2 regions of the Desulfotomaculum sp. OF05-3 genome follow, and region 2 is predicted to be linked to the other one. Evidence: a T-box and tRNA genes for the amino acid it is inferred to sense, from the RefSeq annotation. Region 2 holds a T-box; the other holds one or more tRNA genes.

Region 1 (10,264 bases), on a different contig from region 2:
CTCAGAGTGGAATGTGTCAAGGAAAAGTGGAGCAGGGGTATCCGGAAAAAGCGCTTGCCATATCAGAAAAATGATGTTAGAATATTTTAGACTATGTATAATGCGCACGAAAAGATCCTTGGGACTGGTGCACGAGAGATAAAAAAGAGCGAGATGCGAAGAGAAAGGAAGCTGAACCGATGTCAGGACATAATAAATTTTCCAACATCAAACATAAGAAAGAGAAAAATGACGCAGCAAAGGGTAAGATCTTTACCGTAATCGGAAGAGAGATTGCTGTCGCAGTTAAAGAGGGCGGCGCTGATCCGGCTAACAACAGCAAGCTGCGTGATGTGATTGCAAAAGCGAAAGCAAACAACATGCCGAACGATACCATCGACCGCGGTATCAAGAAAGCAGCCGGTGACTTAAACTCCGTAAACTACGAAAACTTAACATACGAGGGATACGGTCCGAGCGGTGTTGCGATCATCGTTGACACACTGACTGACAACAAGAACCGTACCGCAGCAAACGTAAGAAGCGCCTTCACAAAGGGCGGCGGAAACGTAGGCGCACAGGGAAGCGTTTCCTTCATGTTCGACCGCAAGGGCCAGATCGTGATCGACAAAGAAGAGTGTGATATGGATGCCGACGAGCTCATGATGGCTGCACTCGATGCAGGCGCTGAGGATTTCTCCGAGGAGGAGGACAGCTACGAGGTTATCACAGATCCGGACAACTTCAGTGCAGTCCGCGAGGCTCTCGAGAAAGCCGGAATCCCGATGGTAGAGGCTGATATTACTATGATCCCGCAGAACTGGGTAGAACTTACTGACGAGGAAGCGATCAAGAAGATGCAGAGAATCCTTGATCTCCTTGACGAGGATGATGACGTACAGGCTGTATACCACAACTGGGATGAATAAAAAATCGTGATTGTGTATGTTGTGATCCCCTTTCACCAGAATTGTACTGATGAGAGGGGATTTCTTCATGTAACAGGAAAATCGGAGAGCGTGGAACTCTCCGGAGACAGGAGGGAGGAGTCCGTTATGACGGATATGAAGAAAAATATAAAAAGGACAGCAGTGCTTTCTGTGGTGCTGGTCCTGATGTTCGCGATAACCGTATTTGGCGCGGAGCAGACAGAAGAGTATGTGCCGGCGGTCTATGCGACGTTCTGGGCGCTCGTTCCGCCGGTCGTGGCGATCGGGCTGGCACTTATCACAAAAGAGGTGTACAGTTCCCTGTTCATCGGTGTTCTTATGGGTGGAATCCTGTATTCCGGTTTCAGCTTTGAGGGAACGATCACCCATATTTTTGAGGACGGAATGATCAACGTTCTCTCTGACAGCTACAATGTGGGAATCCTGATCTTCCTTGTGATCCTTGGCACGATGGTGTGCCTGATGAACCGGGCCGGCGGGTCGGCAGCATTCGGCCAGTTTGCGGCGGATCATATTAAGGGCCGCGTGGGCGCGGAGCTTGCGACGATCCTGCTGGGCTGTCTGATCTTTATCGACGATTATTTTAACTGCCTGACCGTGGGAAGCGTGATGCGCCCTGTGACAGACAAATTTAAAGTCTCAAGAGCAAAGCTCGCGTACCTGATTGACGCGACGGCAGCTCCGATCTGCATTATCGCACCGATCTCTTCCTGGGCGGCCGCGGTTACCGGATTTGTTGAGGGCGAGGACGGATTTTCTATCTTCGTGCGGGCGATCCCATACAACTTTTACGCGATCCTGACGATCGTGATGATGATCGGAATGGTACTTTTACGGACAGAATTCGGTTCTATGAAATTTCATGAGAAGAATGCGCTCAAGGGGGACCTTTATACCACGCCGGGACGTCCGTATGACACGGAGAAACAGCCGGAGGTCTCTGTCAGGGGAACCGTTCTGGATCTTCTGATCCCGATCATATCCCTGATCATTTGCTGCATGGTCGGCATGCTCTATACGGGGGGATTTTTCTCAGGAGAGGATTTTGTGACAGCCTTCTCCCAGAGTGACGCGTCCCTGGGACTTACGATGGGAAGCTTTTTCGGACTTTTGATCACCATCGGTCTCTATCAGGTACGCCGGGTCCTGAAATTCTCTGAGTGCATGGCCTGCATTCCGGAAGGTTTTAAGTCCATGGTCCCGGCGATTATGATCCTGTCCTTCGCATGGACACTGAAGGCGATGACGGACAGCCTCGGCGCAGATGTCTATGTGGCGACGGTGGTTGCGTCCAGCGCCCGTTCCCTCTTAAATTTCCTCCCGGCGATTATTTTCGTTGTGGGGTGCTTTCTGGCTTTCGCGACGGGAACATCCTGGGGTACCTTCGGAATCCTGATCCCGATCGTTGTTGCTGTATTTGAGAACAGCAACCCGGATCTTATGATCATCTCCATCTCTGCCTGCATGGCAGGAGCTGTCTGCGGTGACCACTGTTCTCCAATCTCCGACACGACGATCATGGCATCCGCCGGAGCCCAGTGTGAACATGTAAACCATGTGACGACCCAGCTTCCGTATGCGGTCACGGCGGCGGTTGTGTCCTTCGTCTCCTACATTATCGCGGGCTTCGTACAGTCCGCATGGATTGCCCTGCCGATCGCCATTGCGCTTATGGTGGCCACAATGTTTGTGATCCGCGCGGTGAATGGAGTGCTGAAGGAAGAAGCGTGAGTTCCATACGGTCACTGAACGTGCCGGATGGAATCGGTTTTGTGTAATAGGAAATTCCGAGGAATTCCCTATTACACAAAAGGCACTAACGTGCCAATGATGCGCACTCGCGCGAAGATGTAGATTGTCGCAAGTGACCGCACGAGGCGCGAGAATGTGCCAAGGCCCATTCTTTTTTATAAAGAATTGAAAGGACCTGCGGAATCTGCGGGTCCTTTTCCTTTTCTGTATGTTTCTGACGATATTTTCCGGTTGCTTTTTTTCCGGTTTCTGGTATAATAATTTCTGTTCCCGGGGTATGGCGTAGCTTGGTAGCGCGCTCGGCTGGGGGCCGAGAGGTCGCAGGTTCAAATCCTGTTGCCCCGATTTTTGATGAGCAGGAGCTGGAATGAACCAGCCCCTGCTTTTGCTTTACCGGTACAGCCAAAAGTTGCAAACAGAAACGGGAATTGCTATAATGAGAACAGTATAATGCCCTGCGGTCCCAATCCGTCGGGGACGAGAAACGGAAAGGTCAGATCATATATGAAACCAATCATTCTTTTATACCATCTGCCGGAAGGCGAGAGACTTGCGAAGATCAAGAGGGCGCTGTTCCCGCTTGGAATGAAGCTGCGGGCTGTGAAAAAGGAAGAGTATCTGGAACCGGTGGGATATCTTGCCGGGGTGAAGGAACTCGTGCCCTGTGGGGAGGTCTATACAGGAGATGACTTTGAAAAAGAGATGATGGTGATGGCGGGACTCACCTCGAAGCAGGTGGACACAGTGATCCTTGCGCTGAGAAAGACGGGGGCCGGACGGATCGACTACAAGGCAGTCCTTACGCCGACGAACCAGAGCTGGAACGCGCTGACATTATATGGGGAGCTTGCGAAGGAACACGCGAAAATGAACCGGTAGATCACAGATCACCGGGATCCGGAAAGGCTGACGATGAACCTGACTGTTTGACAGTCCATAAAATGGAATGGAGGGATCGGTCCATGAGAGATGAGAAGAAACAGCAAAAAGAAACTCTGAAGGAAGAAATGCTGAGACTCGGGAACCTTCAGCGGGAATGCAAGGAGGAAAAGATTCCTGTCTATATCACCTTTGACGGTTACGACGGTGCCGGAAAGGGCGTGCAGATCGGGCGGCTCATGCAGGCGCTGGATCCGAGAGGCTTTGACGTTTACACCGGAGATAAGGATACCGAGGAGGAAGCGCTCCGTCCTTTCCTCTGGCGGTTTGCGGTCCATGCCCCGGCGGATGGGCGGATCACGATCTATGACACAAGCTGGTACCGGAGGGTTCAGGCGGACCGGTTCGAGGGAAAGCTGAATGAAAAGAAAGCAGATGCCGCGTTTGAGGATATCTGCGCGTTTGAGAGATGCCTGGTGGACGGCGGAACCGTTCTCATCAAATTTTTTCTGGATATTTCAGAGAAGGAACAGGAAAAACGGTTTAAAAAACTTCTGGAATCAAAGGATACTGCATGGCGCGTCACAGAGAAGGAACTTGCGAGAAATGCCCATTACGGAAAATATAAGAAGCTCAGCGATGAGATGATCAGGAGAACGGATATGCCTTACGCGCCATGGTACATGATCGACGCGAAGGAAAAGAGCGGGACGGCTCTGGTGGTCATAAAGACGGTGGCAGATGTTCTGGAAAAGGCGCTTGAGAAAAAACGGGCGGGAAAAGAGGCGGAGATCTTTGAGAAACCGGTTCCGCCTGACAGATATGAAAAAGGGATCCTTGCAAAAGCGGACCTGACAAAGCGCCTTGAGGAGGCGGAATACCGGAAAAAACTGGACAAGCTCCAGAAACGGCTGGAAGTGCTCCACGGAGAACTCTACCGTCTGCGGATCCCGGTGATCCTTGGCTTTGAGGGCTGGGATGCCGCCGGAAAGGGAGGAGCGATCAAACGTCTGACGAGCCATCTTGATCCCCGCGGATATAAGGTCTGCCCGACAGCATCCCCGAACGATGTGGAAAAATCCCATCACTATCTCTGGCGCTTCTGGAATCATGTTCCGAAGGCAGGACACATCGCGATCTTTGACCGCACCTGGTACGGAAGAGTCATGGTGGAGCGGATCGAGGGCTTCTGTTCCGAGGAGGACTGGCACCATGCATATCGGGAGATCAACGAGATGGAAGCACATTTTGTGCACTCCGGGGCTCTTGTTTTAAAATTCTGGCTCCAGATCGACAAGGACGAGCAGGAGCGGCGGTTCAATGACCGGATGAAGAACCCGGAAAAACGGTGGAAGATCACGGACGAGGACTGGAGAAACAGGGAAAAGTGGGATGCTTACGTGCTTGCTGTAAATGAAATGCTGGAAAAGACCTCTACAAAGGATGCCCCCTGGATCGTTGTGGAAGGAAATTCCAAGTGGTATGCGCGGATCAAGGTCCTTGAAACTGTGGCGGATGCCATGGAAAAAAAGATAAAAGAAGTGGAAAAGAACAGAAAAAGATGAGCAAAGTAGTGATTATAGGCGGCGGGGCAGCGGGAATGGCTGCTGCCATCGGCGCCGCGGAGTGCGGACATGATGTCTCCGTTTATGAGAAAAATGAGAAGCTTGGAAAAAAGATCTATATCACGGGAAAAGGACGCTGCAATCTGACGAACGGCTGCGATACGGAGGACCTGTTCAGAAATATGGTCTCCAACGGAAAGTTCCTCTACAGTGCCATCTATGGATTCACAAACTTTGATATCGTGGATCTTGTGGAGGCAAACGGCTGCCCGGTGAAGGAAGAACGGGGAGCAAGAATGTTCCCGGTATCGGACCATGCTTCCGATGTGACGGGGGCGTTGGAGCGGAAGATGAAATCTCTTGGCGTAAAGATCTTCTTAAATGAACCGGTCAGGGATATCGTGATCAGGGACGAAAGGGCGGCAGGGATCATTCTGGAAAAATCTGGAAAGAGTGTGGATGCCGATGCAGTGGTGATCGCCACAGGCGGACTTTCCTATCCGTCAACAGGTTCCACGGGGGACGGGTACCGTTTTGCGAAAGAGGCGGGCCACACGGTGACACCTTTGTCACCGGCGCTTGTTCCGTTCGTGTGTGCAGAAGATGATGTGAAAGAACTTCAGGGACTCTCCTTAAGAAACATCGAGGTGACTGTCTGGAACGGAAAGAAAGTGCTCTGGAAAGAGTTCGGCGAGATGCTGTTTACGCATTTTGGCGTCAGTGGACCTGTCGTTTTGAGTGCCAGCAGCTATGCGGCGAAGATCATCAAAAAAACGCCGCTCAGGATGGATATCGACCTGAAACCGGCACTCTCAAAAGAGCAGCTGGATGCGAGAATCCTGCGGGATTTCGATGAGGCGAAAAATAAGCAGTTTAAGAACTCCTTAAATCACCTCTTCCCGGCAAAGCTGATCCCGGTGATGATAAAGAGGAGCGGCATCGATCCGGAAAAACAGGTCAATGAGGTGACTGCGGAGGAGAGAAAACGTCTGGTGGATCTCACAAAAGCGTTTTCCGTGACGCTCACAGGACTCCGCGGGTACAATGAGGCAATCGTGACGCAGGGCGGAGTGAATGTGAAGGAAGTGAATCCATCCACTATGGAATCGAAGAAGCTGCAGGGCCTCTATTTTGCGGGCGAGGTTCTGGATCTGGACGGTGTGACCGGCGGATTTAACCTGCAGATCGCCTGGTCGACCGGAATGCTGGCAGGCAGAAGCGTATAGAGCACCGGACCTGAGAAGCAGCTTTGAACCCGTATGGCTGTAAAGATATGGAACCATCACGAATAAATAAAAAATCTTGGAATAAACTAAGGGGAGAATAACATGTCTTTTAATGTAGCAATAGACGGACCGGCAGGAGCCGGAAAGAGCACCGTGGCAAAGTCTGTGGCAGCTCTGAAGAATTTTATCTATGTGGATACCGGAGCAATGTACCGGGCAATGGCGTTATATTTTCTGCGCCAGGGAATCGATAAGACCGACGAGAACGCCATCAACGCGGTACTTGACAAGGTGGAGATCACGATCCGTTACGAGAACGGTGCGCAGCAGGTGATCTTAAATGGCGAGAATGTATCCGGGCTGATCCGCACCGAAGAGGTCGGAAACATGGCTTCAGCCACATCCGTCTACAAGAAGGTCCGTGAGAAGCTCGTGGAACTCCAGAAAGATCTGGCAAAGAAGGCGGACGTGATCATGGATGGACGCGACATCGGAACCTGTGTCCTGCCGGATGCCGATGTGAAGGTATATCTGACTGCAAGCTCCGCAGTCCGGGCGAAACGCCGCTATCATGAGCTTAAGGAGAAAGGAACAGCCTGCGATCTCGATGAGATCGAGAAGGACATCATCGAACGGGATTACCGGGATATGCATCGGGAAAATTCCCCGTTGAAACAGGCGGATGACGCCGTACTCCTTGACAGCTCCGACATGACGTTAAAAGAGGTCGTGGACACGATCACAGCGATGATCGATAAGAAGCAGGGTGCGTAAGATGGAAGTAACAGTTGCAAAGACAGCAGGCTTCTGCTTTGGTGTGAAGCGTGCCGTGGAAAAAGTATATGATCAGATCGGCAGGACGGAAAAAAGGATCTACACCTACGGTCCAATTATCCATAATGAGCAGGTCGTGGGCGATCTCAGGGAAAAGGGTGTGGAGGTCATCGACTCTTTAGAAGAATTGAAGACGATCCGGAACGCTGTTGTTGTGATCCGCTCCCACGGTGTCGGAAAAAATGTCTACGAGATCTTAAAGGAAAACGATGTGGAAATCGTGGATGCCACATGTCCCTATGTGAAAAAGATCCACCGGATCGTCGAAAAACAGTCAGCAGAAGGAAGAAAAGTTCTGATCATAGGCAGTGAGGACCATCCGGAGGTGCAGGGCATCAAGGGATGGGGAGATGAGCGGACAGTGGTCATCGAGGACATGGATGATTTTCTTAAGCTGCAGCTTCCGGAAAATGAGAAGCTTTGTATTGTATCCCAGACGACATTTAATTACAAGAAATTTCAAGATATAGTTGAAAAAATTTCTAAAACGAGGTATGATATAACTGTTTTAAATACGATTTGCAATGCAACACAGGAAAGACAAGTGGAAGCGATGAGGATAGCCTCACAGGTGGACGTGATGCTGGTTATCGGCGGGAAACACAGCTCGAATACCCAGAAGCTATACGATATCTGCCGGAAGGAATGTAAAAACACCTATTACATCCAGACTCTGGGCGACTTTAATCCTGAATGTATTAGTTCTGTGCGCAGTGTAGGTATTACGGCCGGGGCGTCAACCCCAAACAATATTATCGAGGAGGTTCATACTAAATGTCAGAGTTAAGTTTTGAACAAATGTTAGAAGAATCATTAAAAACAATACGTACAGGAGAGGTTGTCACCGGTAAGGTCATTGACGTAAAAGAAGACGAAATCGTTTTAAATATTGGTTACAAGTCTGATGGCATCATTACCCGCAGTGAATACACAAACGAGTCCAACGTAGACTTAAGAAATCTTGTACATGTTGGTGACGAGATGGAAGCCAAAGTCGTAAAGGTGAACGACGGTGAAGGTCAGGTTGCTCTTTCCTACAAGAGACTGGCTGCAGACAGAGGAAATAAGAAGCTTGAGGAAGCATTTGAGAACCACGAGGTTCTTACTGCTAAGGTTTCCCAGGTTCTGGACGGCGGTTTAAGCGTGATCGTGGATGAAGCTAGAATCTTTATCCCGGCAAGCCTTGTATCCGACGTATATGAGAAAGATTTATCCAAATATGCTGATAAAGAGATCGAATTCGTAATCACAGAATTCAATCCGAGAAGAAGAAGAGTCATCGGCGACCGCAAGCAGCTTATCGTTGCTAAGAAGGCTGAGATGCAGAAAGCTCTCTTCGAGAAGATCCATGTAGGTGATAAGGTAGAAGGAACTGTTAAGAACGTAACTGATTTTGGTGCATTCATCGATCTTGGCGGCGCTGACGGTTTACTCCACATCTCCGAGATGTCCTGGGGCAGAATCGAGAACCCGAAGAAGGTCTTCAAGGTTGGCGATAAGGTAACAGCTCTCATCAAAGACATCAACGGTGAGAAGATTGCCCTTTCCATGAAGTTCCCGGAGACAAATCCGTGGGCTGACGCTGCTGAGAAGTACGCAGTAGGCAACGTAGTTACAGGTAAGGTAGCTCGTATGACTGACTTCGGCGCATTCGTTGAGCTTGAGCCGGGCGTAGACGCTCTGCTTCACGTATCCCAGATCTCCAGAGAGCACGTTGCTAAGCCGGCTGATGTACTTTCCATCGGTCAGGAGATCACTGCTAAGATCGTTGATTTCAACGAGGCAGACAGAAAGATCAGCTTAAGCATGAAGGCTCTTGAGGCTGACAACGCACAGGAGCAGACAGAGGAGTAATCCGAAGGTGATGCTTAAATAAGAATTTTCGAGGACATCGTTCTTTACGGGCGATGTCCTTTTTTTGTAACAGGAAATTCCTCGGAATTCCCTGTACAAAAAACACGAACGCATCAGGACACATCAGAGGCCGCGAAGCCTGCCGCAGAAATGCCGCAAATTATGCCCGCACTACAAAAATGCGTAAGGGATTTGTAATTGAAATCATAGTGTAATCTCAAGGTTTGTATGTTAAGATAACCGTACAAAAGCAAAAGACGGCGGAAGAACCTGAAAAGTTACTGTGAACAGTAACCTTGGAAAATCAGGACGGCCGCAAATCGGTATTTGAAGGAGAACGCTGTAAAACAATGCAGTCCGGCAAAGACCGATACAAGAGAACAGGAGGAATTTTATTATGACGAAAAATATGAAAAGAATGACAGCGCTGGCCTGTGCGGCCATGATGATCGCATCTATGGGGATCACCGGATGCGGCAAGGCGGATGGACAGACAAAGGAGGAGACAAAAAAGACAGCCGTTGAGACTCCTGCAGGAACGGAGACATCTGCGACTACGGAAAACGAGGCGGGAAAACTTCCGGACGGTACCGGTCAGGAAAGTGGAGCGGCAGACACGGAGTCCGCGAGTGAGTCTGATCCGATGATGGGAACGATCGTTTCTGTGGAAGATGGACAGCTTACGATGCATCGCCAGGATAATGGATTTGATGAGGACGTTGTAATTACGATCGCAGAGGATACGAAGGTTCTGGATGCAGAGAATGGTTATCCGGTGGAACTCGGTGATCTGAAAGAAGGAAATACCATCAGCGCTTATGTAGACGAGGCAATGACGTTGAGCCTTCCGCCGATTACAAATGGTCTGCTGATCTTAGTACAGGCAGAGGGATATGATTTCCCGAGATACACGAAGGTAAAGGAATTGATGGCTGCAAATACAGAAGGTGAGCGGATCCTCACAGCCGAGAATGGGATCAATTACATGATTACCGCTGAAACAAGACTTCTTCCATATCTGACAAGAAATATTGTCTCCGAGGAAGACCTTACAGAAGGAACCGAGATCCTGATCTGGAACGAGGAGAACGGAAATAAAGCAGAAAAGATCGTCGTGTTTCAGGGTGAGAACGGATATGCAAAATAAATAATGGGATCTTAAGAGAAACCGATCTGTATGAAAGTATTGGACAGCGGGTATACTCTCCATATGGAAGGAGCGTGA
Region 2 (10,264 bases):
GGAATCATCAACTTTTACGCGGAAGTTGGAGAGAACCTCCTCGACCTCTCTTGCCTTCTCAAGAACGCCCTCCTGCTGCTGGCGGATCGGAACGATCACAACCTGAGTCGGAGCTACGTTCGGCGGAAGTACAAGACCCTCGTTGTCACCGTGTACCATGATGATGGCACCGATCATACGGGTCGTCATACCCCAGGAGGTCTGGTGAACATATTTTAACTGGTTGTCCTTATCGGAATACTGGATGCCGAAAGCCTTTGCGAAGCCATCGCCGAAGTTGTGGCTGGTTCCGGACTGGAGTGCCTTTCCGTCATGCATTAAGGACTCGATGGTATAGGTTGCCTCAGCACCTGCGAATTTTTCTTTATCTGTCTTCTGTCCGCGAACGACCGGGATCGCAAGGAAATCCTCGCAGAAATCTGCATAGAGGTTTAACATCTGGATCGTTCTCTCCTGAGCTTCCTCTGCTGTCGCATGTGCGGTGTGGCCTTCCTGCCATAAGAACTCTCTGGAGCGGAGGAACGGTCTTGTCGTCTTCTCCCATCTTACTACGGAACACCACTGGTTGTATACCTTCGGAAGGTCACGGTAGGAGTGGATGTCTTTCTGGTAGAAATCACAGAACAGAGTCTCGGATGTCGGGCGGACGCAGAGACGCTCCTGAAGCGGCTCAAGACCTCCCTGTGTTACCCATGCAACTTCCGGTGCGAAGCCTTCTACATGGTCTTTCTCTTTATCAAGTAAGCTCTCCGGGATGAATAACGGCATGTAAACATTCTTTACGCCTGCTTTTTTGAAGCGCTTGTCCAGTTCATGCTGGATGTTCTCCCATATCGCGTATCCGTCCGGTTTGATGACCATGCAGCCCTTTACGCTTGCATAATCACATAATTCTGCTTTTTTTACAACGTCTGTGTACCACTGCGCGAAATCGTCTTCCATAGAAGTGATGGATTCCACAAGTTTCTTCTCTCTTGCCATTGCTTTTCTCCTTTATATGAATTCTTGGATTGCATACATCTAAAATTTCTGAGGATGCAGGACGCCTGTTCCGTTCCGGGGCACTCCCCGTGGAAACGAAAAAAATGTGCCTTGGCACATTCTCGCGCCTCGCGCGGTCGCTTGCGACAATCTACATCTTCGCGCGAGTGCGCATCTTTGGCACATTAGTGCCTTTTTATGTAACAGGAAATTCCAAGGAATTCCCTGTTACATAAAAAAGGCTGTCGTCCACAAAAGGGACCGACAGCCGGCGTTACCACCCAAATTAGCTCCCGCACTTTACGGGAACTCTCCTCTGATATCCGTTAACGCCGGATCTACGCTGTACTTAGCAATGTAGTCATTCACTGCGGCAATCTGTTTTCACTGCCGTTTTCCACATCTCTCGCACAAAGCTCCGAGGCCGGTTCAACAACGCGCACATGGAAGCTCTCACCGTCTGCTTCCTCTCTGGGATGCCGCCATTCATCTACTTTCCCTCTTCAATGCCTGTCTGATATGCATATATGATGGATTTTAATGGATTTTTCCATGTTTGTCAAGACTCCGGGACGGATTTTGCAGGCCGGCATCACCATCCCGGAGTCTCACACTTTCTGTGTCCATTCTAAACACACGATCTTTAAAATATCAGCTTGATCAACAGCCATCCCGCCGCGATGCATAACAGCACCAATGCAAATGCCGTGGAAATTCCGAATACGATTGCTCCGACAGCGATGGATAAGATAAATCCAAACAAACTCAGCACCGCGCCGAGAAGTTTTCCACATACGCCAAGCACAAGACCAACGCACTTAAAGATCACGACAAGAAATACGATCGCAAATAAAATTGACATGATTTCGCCTCCAGTCAAACAAAATCTCGAGGATTTCTTCGGCTTATTATATTCCCACTGTCAACATTTGTAAATATAAATCAGCTCCCAATCGCTAAATACCTGATCTGGTGTTACAGTTCATGCTTACATGAACTGTAACCGATTTTGCCGATGCTTCGCATTCCAAATCGGCAAAATCCGCTGCCATAACTGTATTGTACGGGATTTTCAGTTCAGAAAATCCCTATCCATACACGGTAATGAGCCGCCCAGTTCCGTCCTTCTGGTAAACACGGTGGGAGATCGAGATAACAGTACGTCCTTCCGACGCGCTCTTTAATGCCCGGAGCACCACCTCCTCCGTCTCCGCGTCAAGGTTCGCCGTGATCTCATCGAGAAGCAGGATCCCAGGTTTTCCGGCAACGGCTCTCGCGATGGATAAGAGCTGCCACTGACCCTGGGAGAATATCTCCGGTTTACATAATGTGTCATAGCCATCATCCAGGCTCACGATCGTCCCATGGAGTCCCACGAGCTTCGCGGCCGCCTGCACCGCCTCGTCCCCGATCGCCGGGTCAAACAGTGTGATCTGGTCGCGGACCGTGCCCGGAACCATATGAAAGGACTGTTCCACATAGCCGAACTTCTTTCTTTTCTCCTTGTCAGAGAGCCGATATGCCGCCTCGCCCTCAATCAGAGCCTCACCGGAATTCGGGCGATAGAGTCCTAAAAGCAGCTTAAAGATCGTACTCTTTCCGGCGCCGGTACGTCCCGTCAGCGTTACCTGCTCGCCCGGATAGATTGCGAAATTCATGTCATTTAAAACGATGTGGTCGTCGTAGCCGAAGGTGACATCTTTAAACTCCACGCATGGTTCTGTATTTTCGAAAATTCCGCTATCATTTACCTTGGCCGCGTCTAAATCTATACTCGCCGCACTGGTGTCCCCGGAACTATTCTCCGCTCTCCCCTGCGCATTCTCTAATTCCTGTACAGCGCCATTCTTTCCAACTGTATGTCTGGAATCCACAAGTGCTCTCTCTTCTACCATCTCCCTCTCCGGCTTCGCCAGAAACTCGTTGATCCGGTAAACACCCGCAACCGCCGACTGGATCGTCTGGATCTCCATGCCGAGATTCTCGATCGGCGAGAATACCTGGGAAATATAGTTGATGACTGCGACAGATTTTCCCACGGACATGCCGAACAATGCCAGGATCTTCGCGTTTCCGGATGCCGCAAGCAGCATGACGATCGCCACCGCCACCGCATTCAGGAACAGGATCAACGGCGAGTAAACAGCGTCGTAAAAGTTCGTCTTCTCGACCGCCGAATAGCTCTCCCCGATATAGTCATCATACCTTTTCTCCATATACGTCTCTTTTCCAAGTGTATGAATCGTTCTGATACACCGGATTGTCTCCGGAACATGATTTGTGACACGGCTCATTGCCGCGCGATTCTCTAACTGCGCCGTCAGCATCTGCTTCTGGACGATTCTCGTGAACGCAAAGATCACCGGAATCAATACAACAAGAAGCAGCGCAAGTCCCCGGTTCTGGAACCAGATCACCGCAAAGATACTGATGACTCTGCAGGCATCCGCGAACATGCTGATGATTCCGGAGGTAAACAATGCCTCCACGGTATCTACATCGCCCACAAACCTGGATACCACAGCACCCGGCTCTTCCTTATTTAATGTGTCAGTGCTCAGCCGGACAAGCTTCTTCGAAAGCTCGCTTCGGAACGCATGGGTCATCTTCTGTCCAAACACAGTCAGGAAACTTTCTCTCAAGGACTCCAGCGCCCCCGACAAAAAGATCAGCAGAAAATACTCTGCTGCCATGGAAAATCCCGGGAAATTTCCGCCGGCGATCCGGTCAATGATCTTTCCGAGAACGAGAGGCGGAAGCAGGGAAATGACAACGGCACCTGTCACCGTCAGAATGATTCCGATGGAAAGCCATTTTTCCCGCACGACGGTATTTCCGATAATCGATGCCGCGCTGATACGTCTATTTGCAGTCATGATTTCCATCTCCTCTCCCCAGAATTTTCATGCGGTCTCCCTGATGGATTCCCGCGATTTCCGCTTCTTTTCGTTGTCTATTCAATATCCTCATATTTCTGTGCGCCGTCAGGATGATCCTTTTTCTCACTTGACAGAATGTTTTCATCTTTCTCCGAAATCTGCGCCCTGTAAAGCTCCGCGTACTGCGGATTTTCCGCCATCAACCTCTCATGGCTGCTGCATGTTCCCATCTTCTGGTCCATCCAGATCACCTGGTCGAACTCCGGGAACAGGTATAGTCTGTGGGAGATCAGGAACACGATCCTGTCTTTCGAGAGCTCCTTCACATGCTCAAATACCTGTTTTTCTGTATTTCTGTCAAGCGCCGAGAACGGATCATCCAGAACCAGCACCGGCTTTCCATGGCAGAGTGTTCTCGCCAACGCAAGACGCGCCGCCTGCCCTCCCGAGAGACGGACGCCACTGTTTCCCACAACGGTCTTCTCCTTCTCCTCCATCTCCCGGACCTCCTCGTCGAAACATACAGCCCTAAGCCATGGCCAGACGTTGTCATCATCCCCCAAGAGCACGTTGTTTTCCACGCTGTCTCCCAGAAGCTCCGGATCATGTCCAAGATACCCGATGATCCGGCTCCGCTCATTTTCCGTGTAGGAGGAAAGTTCCCTGCCGCCGTAAGTCAGATGACCCTCATACGGATATTCGCAGAGAAAACTCTTTCCCAGTGTAGATTTTCCGCACGCCACCGGCCCCGTGATGCCGACGATCTGACCTGGTTTCGCGGTGAAGGAAATCTCCTTAAAGATCGGGTCACTGCCCGGATAGGCGAAAGTGAGATGATCAGCTACGGCTACGTTTTCTTTGACGCTGTTCTTTTCTGACTGCTGCCCGGATTTATGCACCGCACTGCCTCCCGGTCCATTCTTCATATCCTTGTCGGAGTTTTCAGCATTGTAGTTTTCATTCTGCGCCGCGATCTCATCTTTCTCCACAGCCTCAGACGCCCGCTCCATGTACGGATGGATCCTCTTCCAGGAAACCTGCGCCTTGTGGACCACATTGAAGAGCTTCGCCGCCTTCGAGGACTTATCGGAGAGCTTCGCGTAACATGCCAGGAATGTGGTAAATGCCGCCACATCCCATGACGTCCAGCCCATTCCGAGGATATTTTCTGAACCGAAATACAGGATCATCACAGTTCCCGCCATAGCGATCACCTTGTAGACCGGCGGCAAAGCCGCGTTCCAGATATTCGCCTTCACAGCTGCTTGTTCATACTCTTTTAAGTGGACTTCGTAGTTCTCCCCGCGCTCCTTCTCACATCCGAAAACACGGTATGTAATGGCGTTGGTGATCCGGTCCAGGGTCACCGCGTTGAGCTTTCCGGTCTGCTTCTTGTAAGCTGCTCCCGTTGTCTGGACGATCCGTTTCATCTTCTCTGCTATAATATAGGAAAAAGGAGGAAAGATCATGGAACAGAGCGCCAGTCTCCAGTCGTAATAGAGCAGCATGCACACATATCCGAAAAGTGCCACACCTGTATCAAAGATCTCCGTGGTAAACTTTCTCATACCTTCCACGCAGTCATCCACGTCGGAGATCGCCTTCGTGATGACATTTCCGGCGCCCTCTTTTTCCAGCTCCACACGGGATTTATGTATCAGTGTCCGGTACAGGATCCGCTTCATCCGCCGGTTTACATTGTTGGCGAACCGGCGCACATAGAACCGCTTGATATATCTCGCCAGCTGCACCGTTCCGATCACGATCACATAGGCGGGCGCCAGCCGGAGCATCGCCGGAAAACGCTCCGTCCCTGTCAGGATCTGCATCAGGCAGCCCGCCATCTTTCCCTCAAACCATGGCCCCGCCATGAGGCCCAGGTTATAGATCAATCCCGACACTGTGATCAACGCCAGAACCTTCCATTCTGCCCGGAAATACATCATGATCTTATCTGGGCGAAAATTTTTCTTTTCCATTGCTGTTCTTTCCTGAAGTCTTATAAACTTTTCCGAGTTACCGATTTCTCTCTGAAGCAGCTTCTTCCGGAGTGTCTGTTTTTATTTTTGCTGCAATTTCTTCAAAAATATCTTTTTTCTGCACCAGACCCAGAATTTCTCGTTCTCTTTATTATCACCGCTGCTTTCAAGATCCTAGCTTCAAACAGTTCTATTTTTTACATTTTTTTCATCTGCACCCTCTATATTCTCTTCCTTATGCTTCTCCACTAACTCCGCTACATCCACAAATCCAGCTCTCCGCTCATTCTTCGACCGCCAGTACAGTTTGTCGAGCGTCTCACAAAATGCGTTTTTCTCCTCCTCCGGCAGCTCCGCCAGCAGCCACTCATAAAAGACCGCCTCGATACTCGCCTTCGAATTCTTTAATGCCTCCGCCTTTTTTGTCGCGTAAAGCAGCTGGCTTCTTCCATCCGCCGGATTCGGCTTTCTCTCGAGATACCCTTTTGCCTCCAGGCTTGCCGCCCGCCTCGCCGCAGCGCCCTTATCGATCTTAAGAGTCTCCCGTACCTCCGTCTGGGTGATTCCCGGATTGTGGCGCACGAGATGGATAAAATCGAATTCCGCTGTTCCGATCCCCTCTTCCTTCATGGTCTGCACCGTGAACTTTCCAACCTCACGGGCGATCTTTGTGATCTTTCTTCCAGTCTGGTCCATAAAGTCTCCTCCAAATATCGCTTTACTTTTGCTCCCCCGGCTTCACGCTATCTGCGTATTTTGTTTTTTCCTTGTTCCATGGAATTACAATATCGTGAAGCGCGGCGGACGCCCTCATTCATATCCGTCCTGTCTCACCGCCATGCAAATTTTAACACAATTTCGCTCCAGATAGTTGTATCATCAACTAAATTGGATGATAGTACAACCATCTAATTTTGTCAACCTCATATTTCTGCTTTTTCTTTGAAAATAATGTCTTTACTTTATTTTCTTAAAATTTCAGTATGAAAAACGGCATCCAGTAAAAGAATGATATTATTTTAACAAAGTCTGCCATTTTGTTGTTGATTTTGTCCAAATTTCATGTATAATGGAAGTGAAAGATATCATTATTGCCTGTAAAATTTCCAGGTAATGGTACCTGTTCAACCCTGAACATGTACAAGACGATAGTCCTGCCCCACTGCGGTCGGGACCAAATTTATGAAAAGAGGTTAGATAAGCGATGGCAAAGATTGATTTAAGCAAGTATGGCATCACCGGAACCACAGAGATCGTCTACAACCCGTCTTACGAGATGTTATTCGAGGAGGAAATGAAGCCGGAACTCGAAGGCTACGAAAAAGGACAGGTCAGCGAACTCGGAGCAGTTAATGTTATGACCGGTATCTACACCGGCCGTTCACCGAAAGATAAATTTATCGTTGTGGATGAAAATTCCAAAGATACTGTATGGTGGACTTCTGACGAGTATAAGAACGACAACCATCCGGCTTCCCAGGAAACCTGGAAGGCAGTAAAAGATATCGCATTAAAAGAGCTCTCCAACAAGAGACTTTTCGTTGTCGACGCATTCTGCGGCGCAAACAAAGACACCCGCATGGCGATCCGTTTTATCGTTGAGGTCGCTTGGCAGGCACACTTCGTAAAGAACATGTTCATCAAGCCGACTGCTGAAGAGCTTGAGAACTTCGAGCCGGATTTCGTTGTTTATAACGCATCCAAAGCAAAAGTTGAGAACTACAAGGAACTCGGCTTAAACTCCGAGACAGCTGTTGTCTTCAATATCACAAGCCGCGAGCAGGTTATTATCAACACCTGGTACGGCGGAGAGATGAAGAAAGGTATGTTCTCCATGATGAACTACTACCTTCCGTTAAAGGGCATCGCATCTATGCACTGCTCCGCTAACACAGATATGGAAGGCAAAAACACAGCGATCTTCTTCGGACTTTCCGGAACAGGTAAGACAACTCTTTCCACAGATCCGAAGCGTCTCCTGATCGGTGATGACGAGCACGGCTGGGACGACAACGGAGTATTCAACTTCGAGGGCGGCTGCTACGCTAAAGTTATCAACCTTGATAAAGAATCCGAGCCGGATATCTACAACGCGATCAAGCGCGATGCTCTTCTCGAGAACGTAACACTTGATAAAGACGGTGTGATCGACTTCGCTGACAAGAGCGTAACCGAGAACACCCGTGTATCCTATCCGATCGACCATATTAAAAATATCGTTCGCCCGATCTCCGCAGGTCCGGCAGCTAAGAACGTGATCTTCCTCTCCGCAGATGCATTCGGTGTACTTCCGCCGGTATCCATCCTGACTCCGGAGCAGACAAAGTACTACTTCCTGTCCGGTTTCACAGCAAAGCTTGCTGGTACAGAGCGCGGAATCACAGAGCCGACACCGACCTTCTCCGCTTGCTTCGGTCAGGCATTCCTGGAGCTCCATCCGACAAAATACGCGGAAGAGCTTGTTAAGAAGATGGAAAAGAGCGGCGCTAAGGCATACCTCGTTAACACAGGCTGGAACGGAACCGGCAAGCGTATCTCCATCAAAGATACCCGTGGAATCATCGACGCGATCTTAAACGGCGATATCTTAAACGCACCGACAAAGAAGCTCCCGCACTTCAACTTCGAAGTTCCGACTGAGCTTCCGGGCGTTGATTCCAAGATTCTCGACCCGCGTGATACATACGCAAACGTTGCTGACTGGGAAGAGAAAGCAAAAGACCTCGCAGGCAGATTCGTCAAGAACTTTGCAAAATATGAGAGTAACGAAGCTGGTAAAGCCCTCGTTGCCGCTGGCCCGCAGATCTGATCGTCTTACTGATTTAGCTTTATAAGCTGATAAATGTCAGAGGACACTGCATGTAACGTGCAGTGTCCTCTTTTTGCATCTTATCACTATTACGATCCTTAACATTCTGAGCCAGCAGGATCCGCTCCTACTATAAGCTGGTCTTTCCTGTTCAGCGCTCTCTACTCCGCATGTGCCGCCGTCTTAAGCGCCAGCCGTACCAGATCATCCATGGACTGGGCATGTTCCCGCTCTGGAAGGTCCACAAAGATCTCCTGTCCGTTCTCGTCATAGCGGATTCCTGTTGTGATTCCCACCATCATCAGAGCCCGGCATCCAAACTCTGCTGCCGCCGTATAAAATGCGCAGCCCTCCTGTTCAGAGCACAGCATACCGTACTTCTTCCACATCTTCGACTTATAATTTTCGTCGCGGTAAAGTCTGTCGTTGCAGACCGTTCCGCCCACGTACGTCACGAGATGTTCCTCATCCGCAATGCGTTTCGCGGTGCTCAAAAGCCCGAAATCTGCCACCGGTGAGAAATGTCCGTTGAACATGTTGTCGTTGATTCCGCTGGTGGTGCTGACCGCCTGGGACAGGACGATATCGAAGTTTTTCATATCGTCCTGATAGCCGCCGGAGGTACCTGCACGCACCAGGATCTTACAGCCATAATCCCTGCAGAGCTCCGTGGCGTAGATCAGCATGGACGGTCCGCCCATTCCGACTGCCATCACAGATACCCGTACTCCCTCAAACATTCCCGTATAGCAGTACGCACACCGCACATCATTCACAAGCACCGCATCTTCCAGATAATGTTCCGCGATATACTTCGCCCGGTTCGGATCTCCTACCAGGACGATCCGCTCAGAAATTTCGCCGACTTCGGCATGATTATGCATCGTCATCTGTATTCACGCTCCTTTTTCTTTCATATGTATATACTACCATAATTTCACCGGATTGTCTGCCGGAAACCATGGTTACTCCACTTTCAGCGCATTCGGATAGATCTTTTTCAGCACCTCATCCCCATAATGCTCATCCATCACCTGCTGCCAAGCGGAATCCGCTGGGATTCCCTTTTCCCTCTCACTGCTTCGCACAAGGGCCAGCCCGGAGACCGCCATGTCCACGCAGAAAAATATCAGGAGAAGCCATGTCGCTGCCTTTCCGAAGTTTATCGGAATCTTCTCGATCCAGGCGGACATTACCGGGTAGATACCCTTGATCCATGCCACAGCCGCAATTCCCCAGAAAAAGCAATACAAAAGATTGATCCGCCCGCCAAGGTTAAACGGAATCTTACTGTAGTCCCAGAAAACTTTTCCAAAGAGCATTTCTGTCAAAACGCTGCAGGTATACTCATAGGCACCGCCGAGGAATGTTCCCATAAAGAACAGGAACCGGTCGGAATACTTCCGGTAGCGGTACAGCAGCATCGTCGCCGCAGCCAGGGCCACGCCCCAGACGATGCTGAACGGTCCCCAGACAAAGCTGCTGCGGCTCATCCACACGCCCGCCGTCACCCGGCAGAAGATCGTCTCCACGATATCTCCGAGGAACGCGCCGACTACCAGAAGCAGCGCGATCTTGTAAAAACAAAGGCCGTAGGCGAATATCGTCTTTCTCTG

The links. The T-box of region 2 lies ahead of proS (proline--tRNA ligase). A T-box ahead of a tRNA ligase gene usually reads a tRNA of that ligase, here a tRNA-Pro.
Region 1: it has a tRNA-Pro gene. The T-box ahead of proS (proline--tRNA ligase) is inferred to sense a tRNA for this amino acid. The anticodon was not compared.

Annotation. Positions count from the first base shown of each region.
Region 1 is NZ_QWGO01000001.1:137,619-147,882, reverse strand. It holds gene DXA87_RS00625 (YebC/PmpR family DNA-binding transcriptional regulator) at 180-908, shown strand; gene DXA87_RS00620 (Na+/H+ antiporter NhaC family protein) at 1,044-2,660, shown strand; tRNA gene DXA87_RS00615 (tRNA-Pro) at 2,953-3,026, shown strand; gene DXA87_RS00610 (DUF3783 domain-containing protein) at 3,186-3,560, shown strand; gene pap (polyphosphate:AMP phosphotransferase) at 3,644-5,125, shown strand; gene DXA87_RS00600 (NAD(P)/FAD-dependent oxidoreductase) at 5,122-6,351, shown strand; gene cmk ((d)CMP kinase) at 6,454-7,125, shown strand; gene ispH (4-hydroxy-3-methylbut-2-enyl diphosphate reductase) at 7,127-7,972, shown strand; gene rpsA (30S ribosomal protein S1) at 7,960-9,039, shown strand; gene DXA87_RS00580 (hypothetical protein) at 9,437-10,186, shown strand.
Region 2 is NZ_QWGO01000039.1:1,059-11,322, forward strand. It holds gene proS (proline--tRNA ligase) at 1-981, opposite strand, end outside; T-box leader at 1,235-1,497, opposite strand; gene DXA87_RS15250 (hypothetical protein) at 1,625-1,843, opposite strand; gene DXA87_RS15255 (ABC transporter ATP-binding protein) at 2,070-3,857, opposite strand; gene DXA87_RS15260 (ABC transporter ATP-binding protein) at 3,935-5,839, opposite strand; gene DXA87_RS15265 (MarR family transcriptional regulator) at 6,020-6,535, opposite strand; gene pckA (phosphoenolpyruvate carboxykinase (ATP)) at 7,044-8,648, shown strand; gene DXA87_RS15275 (purine-nucleoside phosphorylase) at 8,810-9,538, opposite strand; gene DXA87_RS15280 (putative ABC transporter permease) at 9,614-10,264, opposite strand, start outside.